3 regions of the Streptomyces sp. NPDC088915 genome follow, and region 2 is predicted to be linked to each of the others. Evidence: riboswitches for the same ligand, from Rfam matches in the RefSeq annotation. Region 2 holds a riboswitch; each other region holds the start of a gene.
The links. A riboswitch is a leader RNA that binds a small molecule or an ion and turns the genes downstream of it on or off. The one in region 2 is predicted to bind cyclic di-AMP.
Positions count from the first base shown of each region.

Region 1: linked by a shared signal. The riboswitch ahead of ACIP5O_RS30865 (peptidoglycan DD-metalloendopeptidase family protein) and the one ahead of ACIP5O_RS19310 (transglycosylase family protein) in region 2 are both predicted to bind cyclic di-AMP.
Region 3: linked by a shared signal. The riboswitch ahead of ACIP5O_RS00075 (M23 family metallopeptidase) and the one ahead of ACIP5O_RS19310 (transglycosylase family protein) in region 2 are both predicted to bind cyclic di-AMP.

Region 1 covers NZ_JBIVIR010000020.1:42,058-46,999, reverse strand. The annotation lists gene ACIP5O_RS30885 (aspartate aminotransferase family protein) at 1-709, shown strand, start outside; gene ACIP5O_RS30880 (helix-turn-helix domain-containing protein) at 828-1,454, shown strand; gene ACIP5O_RS30875 (DUF6126 family protein) at 1,498-1,647, shown strand; gene ACIP5O_RS30870 (tyrosine-protein phosphatase) at 1,663-2,484, opposite strand; cyclic di-AMP (ydaO/yuaA leader) riboswitch at 2,885-3,044, shown strand; gene ACIP5O_RS30865 (peptidoglycan DD-metalloendopeptidase family protein) at 3,048-4,007, shown strand; gene ACIP5O_RS30860 (SGNH/GDSL hydrolase family protein) at 4,171-4,942, shown strand, end outside.
Region 2 covers NZ_JBIVIR010000010.1:50,785-55,726, reverse strand. The annotation lists gene ACIP5O_RS19325 (nucleoside triphosphate pyrophosphohydrolase) at 1-105, shown strand, start outside; gene ACIP5O_RS19320 (cytochrome P450) at 168-1,487, shown strand; gene ACIP5O_RS19315 (transglycosylase family protein) at 1,582-2,700, shown strand; cyclic di-AMP (ydaO/yuaA leader) riboswitch at 2,959-3,134, shown strand; gene ACIP5O_RS19310 (transglycosylase family protein) at 3,138-3,857, shown strand; gene eno (phosphopyruvate hydratase) at 4,250-4,942, shown strand, end outside.
Region 3 covers NZ_JBIVIR010000001.1:21,156-26,097, forward strand. The annotation lists gene ACIP5O_RS00070 (aldo/keto reductase) at 1-952, opposite strand, end outside; gene ACIP5O_RS00075 (M23 family metallopeptidase) at 1,026-2,141, opposite strand; cyclic di-AMP (ydaO/yuaA leader) riboswitch at 2,153-2,303, opposite strand; gene ACIP5O_RS00080 (PP2C family protein-serine/threonine phosphatase) at 2,648-3,853, opposite strand; gene ACIP5O_RS00085 (MerR family transcriptional regulator) at 4,056-4,796, opposite strand.

The DNA of each region.
Region 1 (4,942 bases), on a different contig from region 2:
GCACCGGCACGGCGCCCTGCTGATCGCGGACGAGGTGCAGACCGGTCTGGGCCGGACCGGCGACTTCTACGCGTACCAGCACGAGGAGGGCGTCGAGCCGGACCTGGTCTGCGTCGCCAAGGCGCTCTCCGGCGGCTACGTGCCGGTCGGCGCCACCCTCGGCAAGGACTGGATCTTCAAGAAGGTCTACTCGTCCATGGACCGGGTCCTGGTCCACTCGGCGAGCTTCGGGTCGAACGCGCAGGCCATGGCCGCCGGGCTCGCCGTCCTCTCCGTGATGGAGGAGGAGGGCACGGTCGCCCGCGCGCGCCGGATCGGCGACCTGCTCTCCGGCCGGCTGAAGGAGCTGGTGCCCCGCTACGAGCTGCTCCACGAGATCCGCGGGCGCGGTCTGATGATCGGCATCGAGTTCGGCCGGCCGTCCTCGCTCGGGCTGCGCGGGCGCTGGACGATGCTCCAGGCGGCCCGCAAGGGCCTCTTCGCGCAGATGGTCGTCGTCCCGCTGCTCCAGCGGCACAGGATCCTCACCCAGGTCTCCGGGGACCACCTGGAGGTGATCAAGCTGATCCCGCCGCTCGTCGTCGACGAGGCGGACGTGGACCGGTTCGTCACCGCCTTCACGGCGGTCATGGACGAGGCCCACGGCGGGGGCGGCCTGATGTGGGACTTCGGGAAGACCCTGGTCAGGCAGGCGGTCGCCCAGCGCTGACCCGAACCGGGGCCGTCCGGGCCTCCGCGCGGTCCTTCCGGTCTCCGCGCGGCCGTCCGGGTTTTGCCTCTGGGGCAAGAAACTTGCCCCAGAGGCACGATCCTGGCGGAATGGGGGCATGGACCACGTCCCCGGGGACACCTCCCCGGCCTCCGCCACCGACGTCCTGCCGGACGTCGCCCCGCAGCTGCGGGCCCTGCGCCGCCGCCGGGGACTCACCCTGGAGGCCGCCGCCCGGCGGGCCGGCCTCTCGCCGGCCCACCTCTCGCGCCTGGAGACGGGGAACCGGCAGCCCTCGCTGCCGATGCTGCTCGCCCTGTCCCGCATCTACGGTACGACGGTCTCCGAGCTCCTGGGGGAGACCCCGCCCGAACGCGACCCCGTCGTCCGGGGCGGCCGCTCCGAGCCCGTCGAGGCCGACGGCTGGATCTACCGCCAGGCGGGCGGCGCCGGACGCGCCCTCCAGTGCCTGCGGGTCCACGTGCCGTACGCCACCCGGGCCGACATCGTGCGCGTCCACCCCGGCGAGGAGTGGATCCACGTCCTGGAGGGGCGGGTGCGGCTCGCGCTCGGGGAGACGGTCCACGTCCTCGACCCCGGGGACGGCGCGCACTTCGACTCGCTCACCCCGCACCGGATCGGCGCCGCCACCCCCGGCGGGGCCGAGCTGCTCTTCGTCCACACCCTGCTGCAGAGCCCCGTCGCCGAGCTGTGCCTCGGCGACGGGACCCCGCACCGGCGCTGACCGCGACAAGACCGCCGTAACTATTTTTCAGGAAAGGGCCGACATGTCCGAGAAGTCTGCGTCCGTCACCGGCGAGGAGCGCGGGGAAGGCAAGTTCCCCAAGGGTCTGGTGCTCCGCCTCTTCGCCTACCTGATCGCCGGTCACCTCTTCGCCGGCTTCCTCTACCTGCTCTTCGCGATGGGCGCGAAGTAGGGATCCCGGCCGGCCCTACGCCTCGGTGAGCAGGCGCTCCCGCAGCCGCTCGCGAGTTTCCGGGGGCAACCCCAGGCCCTCGGAGAAGTAGGCGTCCACCGAGCCCCAGGTCGTCTCGATCGTCCCGAAGGCGGCCCGCAGGTACTCCGCCCGCGCGTCGAAGAGCGGGCTCAGCAGCTCCATCACCTCGGGCCCCATCGCGTCCGGGGCGGTGGAGCTGCGGCGCACCTTGTAGCGGCGGTGCGGCTCGTTCGACTTCACGTAGTCGGCCTCGATCGCCGCCCGCTCGACCCCGACGGCGAGCAGGGTGATCGCGACGGCGAGCCCGGCGCGGTCCTTGCCCGCCGCGCAGTGCATCAGGGCCGGGACGCTCTCCTCGGCCATGGAGTGCAGGATCCGGCTGTGCTCGGCGGTGCGCTCGATCACCATCCGGCAGTACGAATCGGACATCCGGGCCGCGGCCTGCCCGTCGCCGAGGACCTCCCGCAGCTGCGCGGTCTCGCCGTCGCGCACCAGCCGCCAGAACTCCTTGCCGTCGGCCGGGTCATTGAGCGGTATGTTCACATTTCGCACCCCGGGCAGCTCGACGTCGGGGCCCTCGATCCGCCGGTCGGCCTCGTTGCGGAAGTCGAAGACCGTGTGCAGCCCGAGACCGGCGAGGAAGGCGGCGTCGCTCTCGGTCGCGTGGGCCAGGTGACCGCTGCGGAAGAGGCGGCCGGGGCGGACCGCGCGCCCGTCCGTCGTCGGCAGACCGCCCACGTCCCGGAAGTTGCGGACCTCCGCCAGCTCGGGCTCGGCGGCTTCGACGGGCGGGACCTGCGGCAACTGCTGCGTCACGGATGCTCCTGGAAGGTTGGCGTGCGGATGTCCGACGCGACATCGGTTCCTGATCGGTTCCTGGGGCAATCATCCAGACGGGAGCGGTGCGGCGCACCCCCTCGGACGGGAATGGGTGATCTGTCCGAATTAGCCCATTGGGTATAACGCGCCCTGTTTGCAGGCGAGATGGGATTCGGCGCGTGAGCAGGGTCATAGAAGTGACGGATCGTGGCCGGGAGCCCGGCGCAATTTCCGTACGGGGAAAGGGAATCGGAGGAACGTCCTCCACGGAGGGTGACCGGAATTCCGGGGGAACGATCTAGGGCGGAATCCCCGGACAAAACAGCGGCTTGTTCGCGCCGACCCCGCTCGTCTAGCGTCACGCTCAATCCGGACGGACCGCCGAATCCTGCCACCGCCCGGAATTCCACCCATCCCATGCGTGGCAGGAGCGGGGGACCCAGGAAGTACGCCGGTCCCGCGACACAGGACGGCTCGGGGTGAAGCCGCGCGAGAGCGCGGCCGGGCATCTCCAGTCCGAACCCGACAGCTCACCTCGCAGGCGCCGGAGAGGATTCGCCATGCCCGCGAAGGGTAAGCACCGCCGTCCCAAGAGCAACCCCCTCACCCGCGGATTCGCCGCCGCCGGTACGGGAGGCGCCGTCGTCGCCCTCCCGCTCCTCGGCGCCACGGGGGCCCACGCCGCCGAGCAGACCGCCCCGGCCGCCGCCTCCGTCCAGTCCGCCGTCACCGCGCACGCCGTCACCGCGCACGCCGTCGCGGCGAAGGCCGCCCCCGCGAAGGCCGCCGCGGAGACCGGCCCCCGGACGTACTCCGTCGTCGCCGGCGACTACCTGTCGAAGATCGCCGCCGACCACCACCTCCAGGGCGGCTGGCAGAAGGTCTACGAGGACAACCGCCGGACCATCGGCGCCGACCCCTCCCTCATCATGCCCGGCATGAAGCTCACCATCGGCGCCAAGGGCTCCGCCCCCGCCGCCCCCAAGAGCACCACCGGCGCCCAGACCTCCGGCAAGAACGGCGACGAGGCCCCGCGCGCCTCCCGCGACAGCGGCCGCGCCGCCCCGGCCGCCGCCGCCCCGAAGGCCGAGGAGAGCTCCACCGCCTCCTCCACCGGCTGGGTCTCGCCCGTCGCCCTCGCCGGCTTCTCCACCCCGTACCACGCCTCCGGCTCCATGTGGTCCTCCGGCTACCACACCGGCGTCGACTTCATCGCCTCCTCCGGCACCACCGTCCGCGCCGTCGGCGCCGGCACGGTCGTCTCCGCCGGCTGGAGCGGCTCGTACGGCAACGAGGTCGTCATCAAGCACGAGGACGGCAACTACTCGCAGTACGCCCACCTCTCCTCCCTCTCGGTCTCGGCCGGACAGAGCGTCAGCGGCGGGCAGCAGATCGGCCTCTCCGGCTCCACCGGCAACTCCACCGGCCCGCACCTGCACTTCGAGATCCGCACCACCCCGAGCTACGGCTCGGACATCGACCCGCTGGCCTACCTGCGCCAGCACGGCGTCTCCCTCTGACACCCCGAAGGGCACGTCCCCTTTTCCGACGGCCCGGCGCACACGCGCCGGGCCGTCGGCCTATTCCGACTTGGGCGAATCTTTATCGGTGGCATATGTCACCCGTCGTCAACCCCTCCTTACGGTCGCGTAGGTCACACGCGAAAGGGAAGGATGTGCCCCCGTGGCAGACGATTCGAGATCAAGAGACAAGAACGCATTCGGGTCGTACGCGGCGATCGGTGACAGCTTCACCGAGGGCGTCGGAGACCCCGGCCCCGACGGGACGTACGTCGGCTGGGCGGACCGCTTCGCGGTCCTGCTCGCCGACCAGCTGCCGGAGCACGACGCCTTCCGCTACGCCAACCTGGCCGTACGCGGGCGCCTCCTCGACCAGATCGTGGCGGAACAGGTCCCCAGGGCGAAGGAACTCGCCCCCGACCTGGTGACCTTCTGCGCGGGCGGCAACGACATCATCCGCCCCGGCACCGATCCGGACGACGTGGCCGAGCGCTTCGAGCGCGCCGTCGCCGACCTGACCTCCGCCGTCGGGACCGTCATGGTGACCACCGGCTTCGACACCCGTGACGTCCCCGTGCTCCGGCACCTGCGCGGCAAGATCGCCACCTACACCGCGCACGTCCGCGCCATCGCGGACCGCCACGACTGCCCGGTCCTCGACCTGTGGTCGCTCAGGTCCGTCCAGGACCGGCGGGCCTGGGACGGCGACCGGCTGCACCTCTCGCCCGAGGGACACACCCGGGTCGCCCTGCGCGCCGCCCAGGTCCTCGGCCTGCCGGTGCCCGCCGACCCCGACCAGGCGTGGCCGCCGGTCCCGCCGCGCGGCTCGCTCGAAGTGCGCCGCGACAACATCCAGTGGGCGCGGGAGTACCTCGTGCCCTGGATCGGGCGCCGGCTGCGCGGCGAGAGCTCCGGGGACCACGTCGAGGCCAAGC
Region 2 (4,942 bases):
GCCCTCGCCGCCCGCGCGGAGGCGGAGGGCGTCGACCCGGAGACGGCGCTGCGGGCGGCGGCCCGGACGTACCGGGACGCGATCCGGGCGGCGGAGGGGCTGTAGAAGGGGGAAGGGGAGGGGGAGGCCCGCCGGGGCGTGCGGGGGCGCGGCTGTACCGTCGGGGGGTGAGTGACAGCACCGCCCCGACCCCCGTACCGGACCCCGCGCCGGCCTCCGCCCAGGAGCCCGCGCCCGAGCTCTTCACCTGGGAGTTCGCCACCGATCCGTACCCCGCCTACGCCTGGCTGCGGGAGCACGCGCCCGTGCACCGGACGACGCTGCCCAGCGGGGTCGAGGCCTGGCTCGTGACGCGGTACGCGGACGCCCGGCAGGCCCTCGCGGACCAGCGGCTGTCCAAGAACCCGGCGCACCACGACGAGTCCCCGCACGCCAAGGGCAAGACGGGCATTCCGGGCGAGCGCAAGGCCGAGCTGATGACCCATCTGCTCAACATCGACCCGCCCGACCACACCCGGCTGCGGCGGCTCGTGTCGAAGGCCTTCACCCCGCGCCGGGTCGCCGAGTTCGCCCCGCGCGTCCAGGAGTTGACCGACCGGCTCATCGACGGCTTCGTGGAGAAGGGGAGCGCGGACCTCATCCACGAGTTCGCCTTCCCGCTCCCTATTTACGCCATCTGCGACCTGCTCGGCGTGCCCCGCGAGGACCAGGACGACTTCCGGGACTGGGCCGGGATGATGATCCGGCACGGCGGCGGGCCGCGCGGCGGGGTCGCCCGGTCGGTGAAGAAGATGCGCGGCTACCTCGCCGAGCTGATCCACCGCAAGCGCGAAGAGCCGGGCGACGACCTGATCTCGGGGCTCATCAAGGCTTCCGACCACGGCGAGCACCTCACCGAGAACGAGGCCGCCGCCATGGCCTTCATCCTCCTGTTCGCGGGGTTCGAAACCACCGTGAACCTCATCGGAAACGGGCTTTACGCGCTTCTCCGTAATAACGGACAAAGGGAACTCCTCCAGGCCTCCCTCGCCGCCGGCGGGACCGGGCTCCTGGAGACCGGGATCGAGGAGCTGCTGCGGTACGACGGGCCCGTGGAGATGGCGACCTGGCGGTACGCGACGCGGGCGCTGACCATCGGCGGGCAGGAGATCCCGGCGGGGGACCCGGTGCTCGTGGTCCTCGCCGCCGCCGACCGGGATCCGGAGCGGTTCGACGGGCCGGACGTGCTCGACCTCGCGCGGCGCGACAACCAGCACCTCGGGTACGGCCACGGCATCCACTACTGCCTCGGCGCGCCGCTCGCCCGCCTCGAAGGACAGGCCGCGCTCGCCACCCTGCTGACCCGTCTGCCGGACCTGCGGCTCGCCGCCGATCCGGCCGAACTGCGGTGGCGCGGCGGGCTCATCATGCGCGGTTTGCGCACGCTTCCGGTGGAGTTCTCCCCGTCCGTACCCCTCTCGTACGGTGACGGTCCGTCAGAAATGTGATCTTCATGTGATCGGGTGGCCATCGACTTGTGACGAGCGTTCGAATGCCGCTACGTTTCCCGGCAGTCTCAGCCGTCACGCGAAAGGCGTACCTATGCGTTCCGGGAACGGACGACACCGTCGCCCCCGTCAGGCCCCCGCCATCGTCGTCGCCGCGGGCGTGACCGGATCCGCCATGGCGCTGCCCCTGCTCGCCACCGGATCCGCGTCCGCCGCCGACGCCGCCACCTGGGACCGCGTCGCCGAGTGCGAGTCGGGCGGTCAGTGGAGCGCCAACTCCGGGAACGGGATGTACGGCGGCCTCCAGCTCACCCAGGCGGACTGGGAGCGCCACGGCGGCCTGGCGTACGCGCCCAGCCCCGACCTGGCCAGCCGCGCCCAGCAGATCGCGGTGGCCGAGAAGGTCCTCGTCAAGGGCAGCGACACCTGGGCCACCTGCGCGCCGATCGCCGGCCTGAAGAACGACGGGAAGCCCACCGGGGTGGACCCGGGTCCGGCCGCCGCTCCGGCGACCTCCGTGGCACCCGTCCCCGAGTCGAACTGGAACTCGGGCTCGTCGGGCGCCTCCACGGCCGCGCCGTCCACCAAGGCGCCGAAGCCCTCCGCCCCCGCGACCGCCCCCTCCACGGCACCGGCCGCGCCGACGGCCCCCGCCGGCTCGACGGGCCCGAGCGCGCCGACCGCCCCCTCGACGCCGTCCGCGCCGTCCGCGTCGACCGGGACCACGGACCCGGCGGACCCGACGCTCCCGGCCGATCCGTCCGACCCGACGGTCCCCGTCGCCCCCGGTGAGTCCGTTACGCCCGATACGTCTGTTACGCCCGGTATCCCGGAAGATGAGGGAGCGTCGGCCGCGCCCGGCACGGGCAAGCACCGGGGCGAGGCCGCTCCGGAGGAAACCGGCAAGCCGGACAGCTCCACCGAATCCGGTAGACATGCCTCGGACAAGGGCAATCTTTCCGAAGAGGCCGAATCGACCCCGATCGCTGACGAAGCGAAGGATTCGGGCGCAACGGACAGTCAGGGCTCTTCGGGTGAATACGTCGTGCGACCGGGTGACAGCCTTTCGGACATCGCCCAGGCGAACGAACTGCCCGGAGGGTGGACCGCCCTCTACGACGCCAACAAGCGGACCGTGGGCACCGATCCGGACCTCATCCTCCCTGGTCAGAACCTCGACCTGACGAAGGGTTCGGTCCCGACGGCCGGGTAGTTCGTGGGTGTATGTCCGGTTCCGGGCGAGTGAGACATGGGTCTCTTTGTCCCAACTGGCGTGTCGCGCCCGCAAGCTCCGCTTCCGTCATCCCTCACCTGCGCAAACAGTCCCCTCCGAAGGGCAAGAAGAGGCGAAATTCGTCGTATGAGCCTCTTTGAACTTCGGGGGGGTCTGTGTCTACGGTCGTCATCGCTCGCCACCGCGGGCCCCGTCGACCGAAACGCCGAATCCTGCCGTCGGCCGACGGGAACAGTCGTCGCGCAAGCGCCGAAGGCAGGAGCGGGGGACCCAAGGTAAGTGCCGGGCCCGGCCGTCCAGACACGGACGGCCGACGACCGGCTTGGGGTGAAGCCGCGTGCTAGGACACGCGGCCGGGCAACTCTTCGGCCCGAACCCGACAGCTCACCTCGCAGGCGTCGGTGAGGAGAATCCCCATGCTGTTTTCCGTCAAGGGCAAACACCGCCGTCCCTCCAAGGCCGCCCAGGTCGCCGCGCTCGTCGGCGTCACCGGCGTCGCCGTCGCCGCCCCGCTGATGACCGCGGGCACCGCCTCGGCCGCCACGGCCTCCGAGTGGGACCGCGTCGCCCAGTGCGAGTCCGGCGGCAACTGGTCCATCAACACCGGCAACGGCTTCTACGGCGGCCTGCAGTTCACGAACTCCACCTGGGCCGCCTTCGGTGGCACCGCCTACGCCCCGCGCGCCGACCAGGCGTCGAAGGCGCAGCAGATCGCCGTCGCCGAGAAGGTCCTCGCGGGCCAGGGCAAGGGCGCCTGGCCGAGCTGCGGCGTGGGCCTCTCCGGCGCCTCGTACGACGGCGGCGCCGCCGAGAGCGCGCCGCAGGAGCAGTCGCAGCAGGAGCAGCCGCAGCAGCAGGCGCAGCCGAAGCAGGAGCGGAAGGCCGAGCAGCCGACCACCCGCAGCCAGCCGCGCCAGGCTCCGAAGGCCGCCCCGCAGAAGACCGTCACCACCCCGACCGGCAAGACGGTCAAGAAGGGTGACGGCGAGTACAAGGTCGTGGCCGGCGACACCCTCAGCAAGATCGCCGACGCCCAGGGCGTCAAGGGCGGCTGGGCCCAGCTCTTCGAGCTCAACGACGACGTCGTCGAGAACGCCGACCTGATCTACCCGGGCCAGCAGCTCCACCTGAAGTGAGCCCGGCGGGTCGCGTGAGTCCGGCGGCTCACGCGCCCCCGATGACCCTCCCGCGGTGACCACCCCGGTCCGGCGCGCCACTCCCCCGTGCGCGCCGGGCCGGGGTTCCCCCTTGATGGGGGGACACCTCTCGTACGGGACGACCCCTCGTACGGGACGACCTCTCGTACGAGACGGCCCTCCGTACGGGACGGCCGTCGGTCCCGTCTGACGGTTACCGCCCGGTAGGTCCGGGGTCCTTCGTCCCGTTGTGCATGCCCTCGGGTCCTTTTTCGTCCCAGGGGGCGGGCGCCCGGCCGGTCGGAGCCTCCGGGGCGGTTAGGCTCTTGTCGCAAGGCCAAGCGACCCTGCACCGACCTTGCGTCACATCCCGCGTCACATCCCAGAAGGAGATGCTCGTGCCGTCCATCGACGTCGTCGTAGCCCGGGAAATCCTGGACTCCCGAGGCAACCCCACGGTCGAGGTCGAGGTCGGCCTCGACGACGGCAGCACCGGCCGTGCTGCCGTTCCGTCCGGCGCCTCCACCGGTGCGTTCGAGGCCCTCGAGCTCCGCGACGGTGACCCGAACCGCTACCAGGGCAAGGGCGTCGAGAAGGCCGTCCTCGCCGTCATCGAGCAGATCGGCCCGGAGCTCGTCGGCTACGACGCCACCGAGCAGCGCCTGATCGACCAGGCCATGTTCGACCTGGACGCCACCCCGGACAAGTCCTCGCTCGGCGCCAACGCCATCCTCGGCGTCTCCCTCGCCGTCGCGCACGCCGCCTCCGAGGCCAGCGACCTCCCGCTCTTCCGCTACCTGGGCGGCCCGAACGCGCACCTGCTGCCCGTTCCGATGATGAACATCCTGAACGGCGGGTCGCACGCCGACTCCAACGTGGACATCCAGGAGTTCATGATCGCCCCGATCGGCGCGGAGTCCTTCTCCGAGGCCCTCCGCTGGGGCACCGAGGTCTACCACACCCTCAAGTCCGTCCTGAAGTCCAAGGGCCTCTCCACCGGCCTCGGCGACGAGGGCGGCTTCGCCCCGAACCTCGGCTCCAACCGCGAGGCGCTCGACCTCATCCTGGAGGCGATCAAGCAGGCC
Region 3 (4,942 bases), on a different contig from region 2:
AGCCCCGGGCCGCCGACGCCTCGGTCAGGAGGGTCAGCTCCTCGTCCGTGAGCTCCAGGTCGGCGGACGCGACCAGGGCCGGGAGCTGTTCGACCGTACGGGCCGAGGCGATCGGCGCGACGACCGTCGGCCGGGAGGCGAGCCAGGCGAGGGCGACGGTGGCGGGTTCGGCGCCGTGCGCCCCGGCGACCGCGTCGAGCGCGGAGAGCACGGCCCGGCCCCGCTCGGTGTCGAGGTGCTTGCCGGCCCCGGCGGCGCGGGCGCTGTCGACGCTGGTGCCGGGGCGGTACTTGCCGGTGAGGAAGCCGGAGGCGAGGCCGTAGTACGGGACGGCGGCGAGCCCCGCCTCCTCGGCGGTCTCCAGGAGCGGGCCCTCGTAGGTCTCGCGGGAGACCAGGTTGTAGTGCGGCTGGAGGGCGACGTAGCGGGCGAGGCCCTCGGCCTCGGCGAAGTCGAGGGAGGCGCGGAGCCGCTCGGGGGAGATGTTGGAGGCGGCGACGGCCCGTACCTTGCCGTCCCTCACCAGCTGGTCGAGGGCGGTGACGATCTCCTCGACGGGGACGGACTCGTCGTCGAAGTGCGTGTAGTACAGGTCGATGCGGTCGGTGCCGAGGCGGCGCAGGGACTCCTCGGCGGCGGCCTTGATCGTGGGGGCGGAGAGCCCCTTGAACCGGGGGTGGGCGCCGGCCTTGGTGGCGACGACGACGTCGTCGCGGTTGCCGCGGGAGGCGAGCCAGCGACCGATGACGGTCTCGGACTCGCCGCCCTCGTTGCCCTCGGCCCAGGCCGAGTAGACGTCGGCGGAGTCGACGAAGTTGCCGCCCGCGGCGGCGTAGGCGTCGAGGACGGCGAAGGACTGCGCCTCGTCGGCGGTCCAGCCGAAGACGTTGCCGCCGAGGGCGAGCGGGAAGACGTGGAGGTCGGACGTGCCCAGCGTACGGAGAGAGGTCATGGAGTGATCAACGGTCTCCGCCACCGGACCTATTCCGTGCGTGCCGTGCGTGGTTCGCGCGGCTTCGGCGGGGTCAGACCGTCAGGCCCTTGGAGCGCAGCCAGGCCGCCGGGTCGACGCCGTCGCCGCCGCCGGGGTGGACCTCCATGTGGAGGTGGGCGCCGGAGACGTTCCCGGTGGCGCCGACGCGGCCGATCGTCTCGCCGGTGCCCACGGTCTGGCCCGCGGAGACCGTCATGGAGGAGAGGTGGCAGTACCAGACCTCGGTGCCGTCCTCCAGCTCCAGGACGATCCGGTAGCCGTAGGAGCCGGACCAGCCCGCCGACTTCACCGTGGCGCCGTGGACCGCCTTGAGCGGGGTGCCGGTGGGGGCCGCGAAGTCGAGGCCGGTGTGGTGGCCGGAGGACCACATCGAGCCGGACTGCATGTAGGTGGCGGTGAGGGTGTACGAGGAGAGGGGCATCGAGTAGCTGGCCGCGAGCTCGGCGAGGCGCTCGGCCTCGGCCTTCGCCCGGGCTTCCGCCTCCGCCTTGGCCTTGGCCTCCGCCTCGGCCTTCTCCGCGGCCTTCGCCTTGGCCTCGGCTTCGGCCTTCTCCGCGGCGTCGGCCTTGGCCTTCGCCTCGGCGGCGGCCTTCTCGGCGGCGTCGGCGGAGGCCTGCTGCTGCTCGGCCTGCTGGAGGATGCGGGCGCGCAGGGCCTCACCGGCGTCGGCGGCGCTCGGGGCGTCCGCGGTCGTCAGGCTCGCCCGCGTGACCTGCCCGGTCCGCGCGGCCCGGTCGTCGGCCTCGGTGGTGTACGTGGCGGAGGTCAGCGGGTTCGGGTTGGCGCGGTCCGCGGGGACCGTCTCCCGCTCCTCCTGGCCGGGCAGGAGCGCGCCGACGCCGGGGAGGTCGTGGGCGTCGGGCAGGTTCAGGTCCGGGAGGTCCGGGAGGGATATGGCCACCGGGGGCTTGTCCTGCGCGGTGGCGAGGCCGCCCGCGCCGACGGCCGCGATGACGCCGACGCCGAGAACGGTGGAGGAACGGGCGAAGTTGGAGCGCTGCTTGACGACCCGGTGGCGGCCGCCGGAGCGGTTCTGGGAGCGGAGGGAATCCTCGGTGGGGTTCCACTCGGTGTCCGGGGCGGAGGGGGCCGCACCGCCGCCGAAGGCATCGAAGGGGGCTTCGGGGGCAGGGGTGTTGGACGCCACGGAGGCGCGCTCCTTTCCTTCCTTCTCGCCTACCGGGTTAGCTGACGGGTTCGGAGCAGGAAGGTCTCCTACGGGCCCGGTCGCACGGGTGGGTGCGAAGGGCTCGATTCACCCCAAATGGTGGTTCCCCGGTTCCCTTGCGGGATTCGGCGCGTGCGCACGGTGCCGTCTCTTGCGACGGCTGGGACGACCGCGCTGCGTTATCGAACGTTAATAGACAGGGGGTCCCGATTCCAAGCCGTTCCCCTTGATCATTCAGTGAATTGGTAGGGAATGGTCCGACTTGACCCCCCTTCAGCAAAGCGGGCTCCGGGAGCGGCAAACCCCCTGCGACCTGACGTTACGTCAATTGTTATCGCAGGGAGATATTCCGACTACCCGTGGTGACGGGGGCCGCCGGGAGGCCGGTGGCGGGGCCGCGCGGGGCCCGGGGGGGCGGTCGGTGGCGGGGGCCGCGCGGAGCCGGGGAGCGGTCGGTGGCGGGGCCGCGCGGGGCCGGGGGGCGGTCAGTGGCGGGGCCTCCCGGGCGGCACCACCGGCATCGTCCGGCGCCTCTCCGGCTGCCCCGCCGCCGGGCGGCTCAGCGCGAGCAGCGCCATGTCGTCCGTCGCCCCGCCGCCCGTGTGGAGCCGTACGTCGTCCACGAGTGCGTCGAGCACCTCCTCGGGTCCGGGGAAGATCCGCCCCGCCAGCCGCTCCGCCGGGTCGTAGAAGACGCCCTGCGCGTTCCGCGCCTCCGAGAGGCCGTCGGTGTAGAAGAGCAGCGTCGTGCCCGGCGGGTACGGCCGGGCCTCGGCACGGTCCGGCCACGACGCGAGGTCCCCCATGCCGAGGGGCAGCGCCGGCCGGCTCGGATCGACCGGTTCGACCCGCCCGTCCCCGTGCAGCACCAGCGGGGGCGGATGCCCCCGGTTGACGACCCGTACGAAGCCGTCGAAGGTGCCGCTGCCGTCGGAGCGCGGGATCTCGGCCAGGACGGCGGTGGTGAACCCCTCGACGGCGTCGAGGCTGTCCCGGCGGGTGCCCTCCCGGTCCAGCGCCCGTTCGAGCCGCTCCGCCACGCCCTCCAGGGTCCGCTCCTGCTCGGCCGCCTCCCGGAAGGCCCCGATGACGACGGCGACGGCCTCGACCGCTTCGAGGCCCTTGCCCCGCACGTCCCCGACCACGAGCCGCACCCCGTGCGGGGTGTCCTGCACGGCGAAGAGGTCGCCGCCGATGAACGCGTCCGCCTGCGCCGCCTCGTAACGGGCCGCGCACCGCAGCCCGCCGATCCGCTCGGCGGGCGTCGGCAGCACCGCCTTCTGCGCGGTCTCCGCGATGACCCGCGCCGAGGCGAGCCGCTCGCCGCTGCGGCGCACCACCCGGTTGATGAGGAGGGCGAGCCCGGAGACGGTGAGCACGGTCAGGGTCTCGGCGACGGCCGGGGCGCGGGTGACGTCGTCGCTGAAGAGGTAGAGGCCGACCGAGGCGAGGACGGCGGCGATCCCGGTGAGGAGGGTCGTGAGCAGGGAGAAGAAGGGCGCGGCGACCAGCGGGGCGGCGGCGAGCATCGGGGAGGCGGTGTACGGGGCGGGGGTCGTCACGTCGAAGAGGATGCCGCCCACGATGATCATCGGCGGCAGCGCGCGGATGAACCGCCGGGCGCCCCGGTACGCGGGACGGCCCTCACCGCCCCGCCTCCCTCGGCCCGCCGCTCCTAGGGGGTGCCCCACCTGTTCTCTCCTGCCCGGTCCGCCCGCCCGCGGCCCCGTACCGCGCCCTTCCAGAGTGGCCGCCGCCCCGGCGGACGGCGACTCCGCACGGCCGACCGGCGTACGGGGGCGGCGCCCGGGGCCGGGCGGGACCTGGGCGCCTGGGCGGGGCCCGGGGCCTGGGCGGAACCCGGGGCCGGGGGGCGGGAGCCGGGGCCGGGAGCTACATGTTCCGCTCGGCGTAGACCGCCAGCGCGTCCCGGACGAGGACCGCGGTGCCCTCGCCGTACCTGTCGTAGTTCTTGGTGAAGCGGGGGTCGTCGACGTACATCCGGCCGAGGCCGATCACGTACTCCTTGGTCGGCGTCGTGGTGGTCGACAGCCAGGCGACCTGGCGCCGCGCGAGGGCCTGCACCTCGTCGCTGTCGGCGGCCAGGCCGTCCCGCGCCGCCCTCCCGAAGTCGCGGGCGATGCCGGCCTGCTCCTCGATGAACGCCCGCTTCTGCTCCTCGTCCAGCGAGCGCCACCACCGGTCGCCCTGCTCGTACGCCTCGCGGCCCCAGCGGTGGGTGACCTCCTCCTCGTATCTCGTGTGGTCGAAACCGTCGAACATCTCGTCTGCCATGATTTCCTCTCCGTCCTCGGTCTTCTGGAGAGTGGTCCGCACCGACATGATCTGACGTCCGATGCGCTCGCGCTCCTGCTCCAGGAGGGCGAGATGGGTGCGCAGGGCGGCGGTGGTGTCCCGCTGGCCCGCGAGGACCTCGGCGATGGCGGGCAGCGAGAGCCCCAGCTCGCGCAGCAGCAGGATCCGCTGCAGCCGCACGAGCGCCGCCTGGTCGTAGTACCGGTAACCGTTCGCGCCGATCCGGCTCGGCTCCAGCAGTCCGCGCTCCCCGTAGTGCCGGAGGGTGCGGCTGGTGGTGCCGGCCTTCTTGGCGATCTCCTGGATCGACCACTCCATGACGAGAACGCTAGATCTTGACGTTGCGTCAAGGTCAACCGGAAACGTCCGAAGGGACGTCGAAGGCCCGGGGAACGAGGAAGGCTCGGGGGAACGACGAAGGTCCGGGGGAACGACGAAGGCCCGGATCCGAGTGCATCGGATCC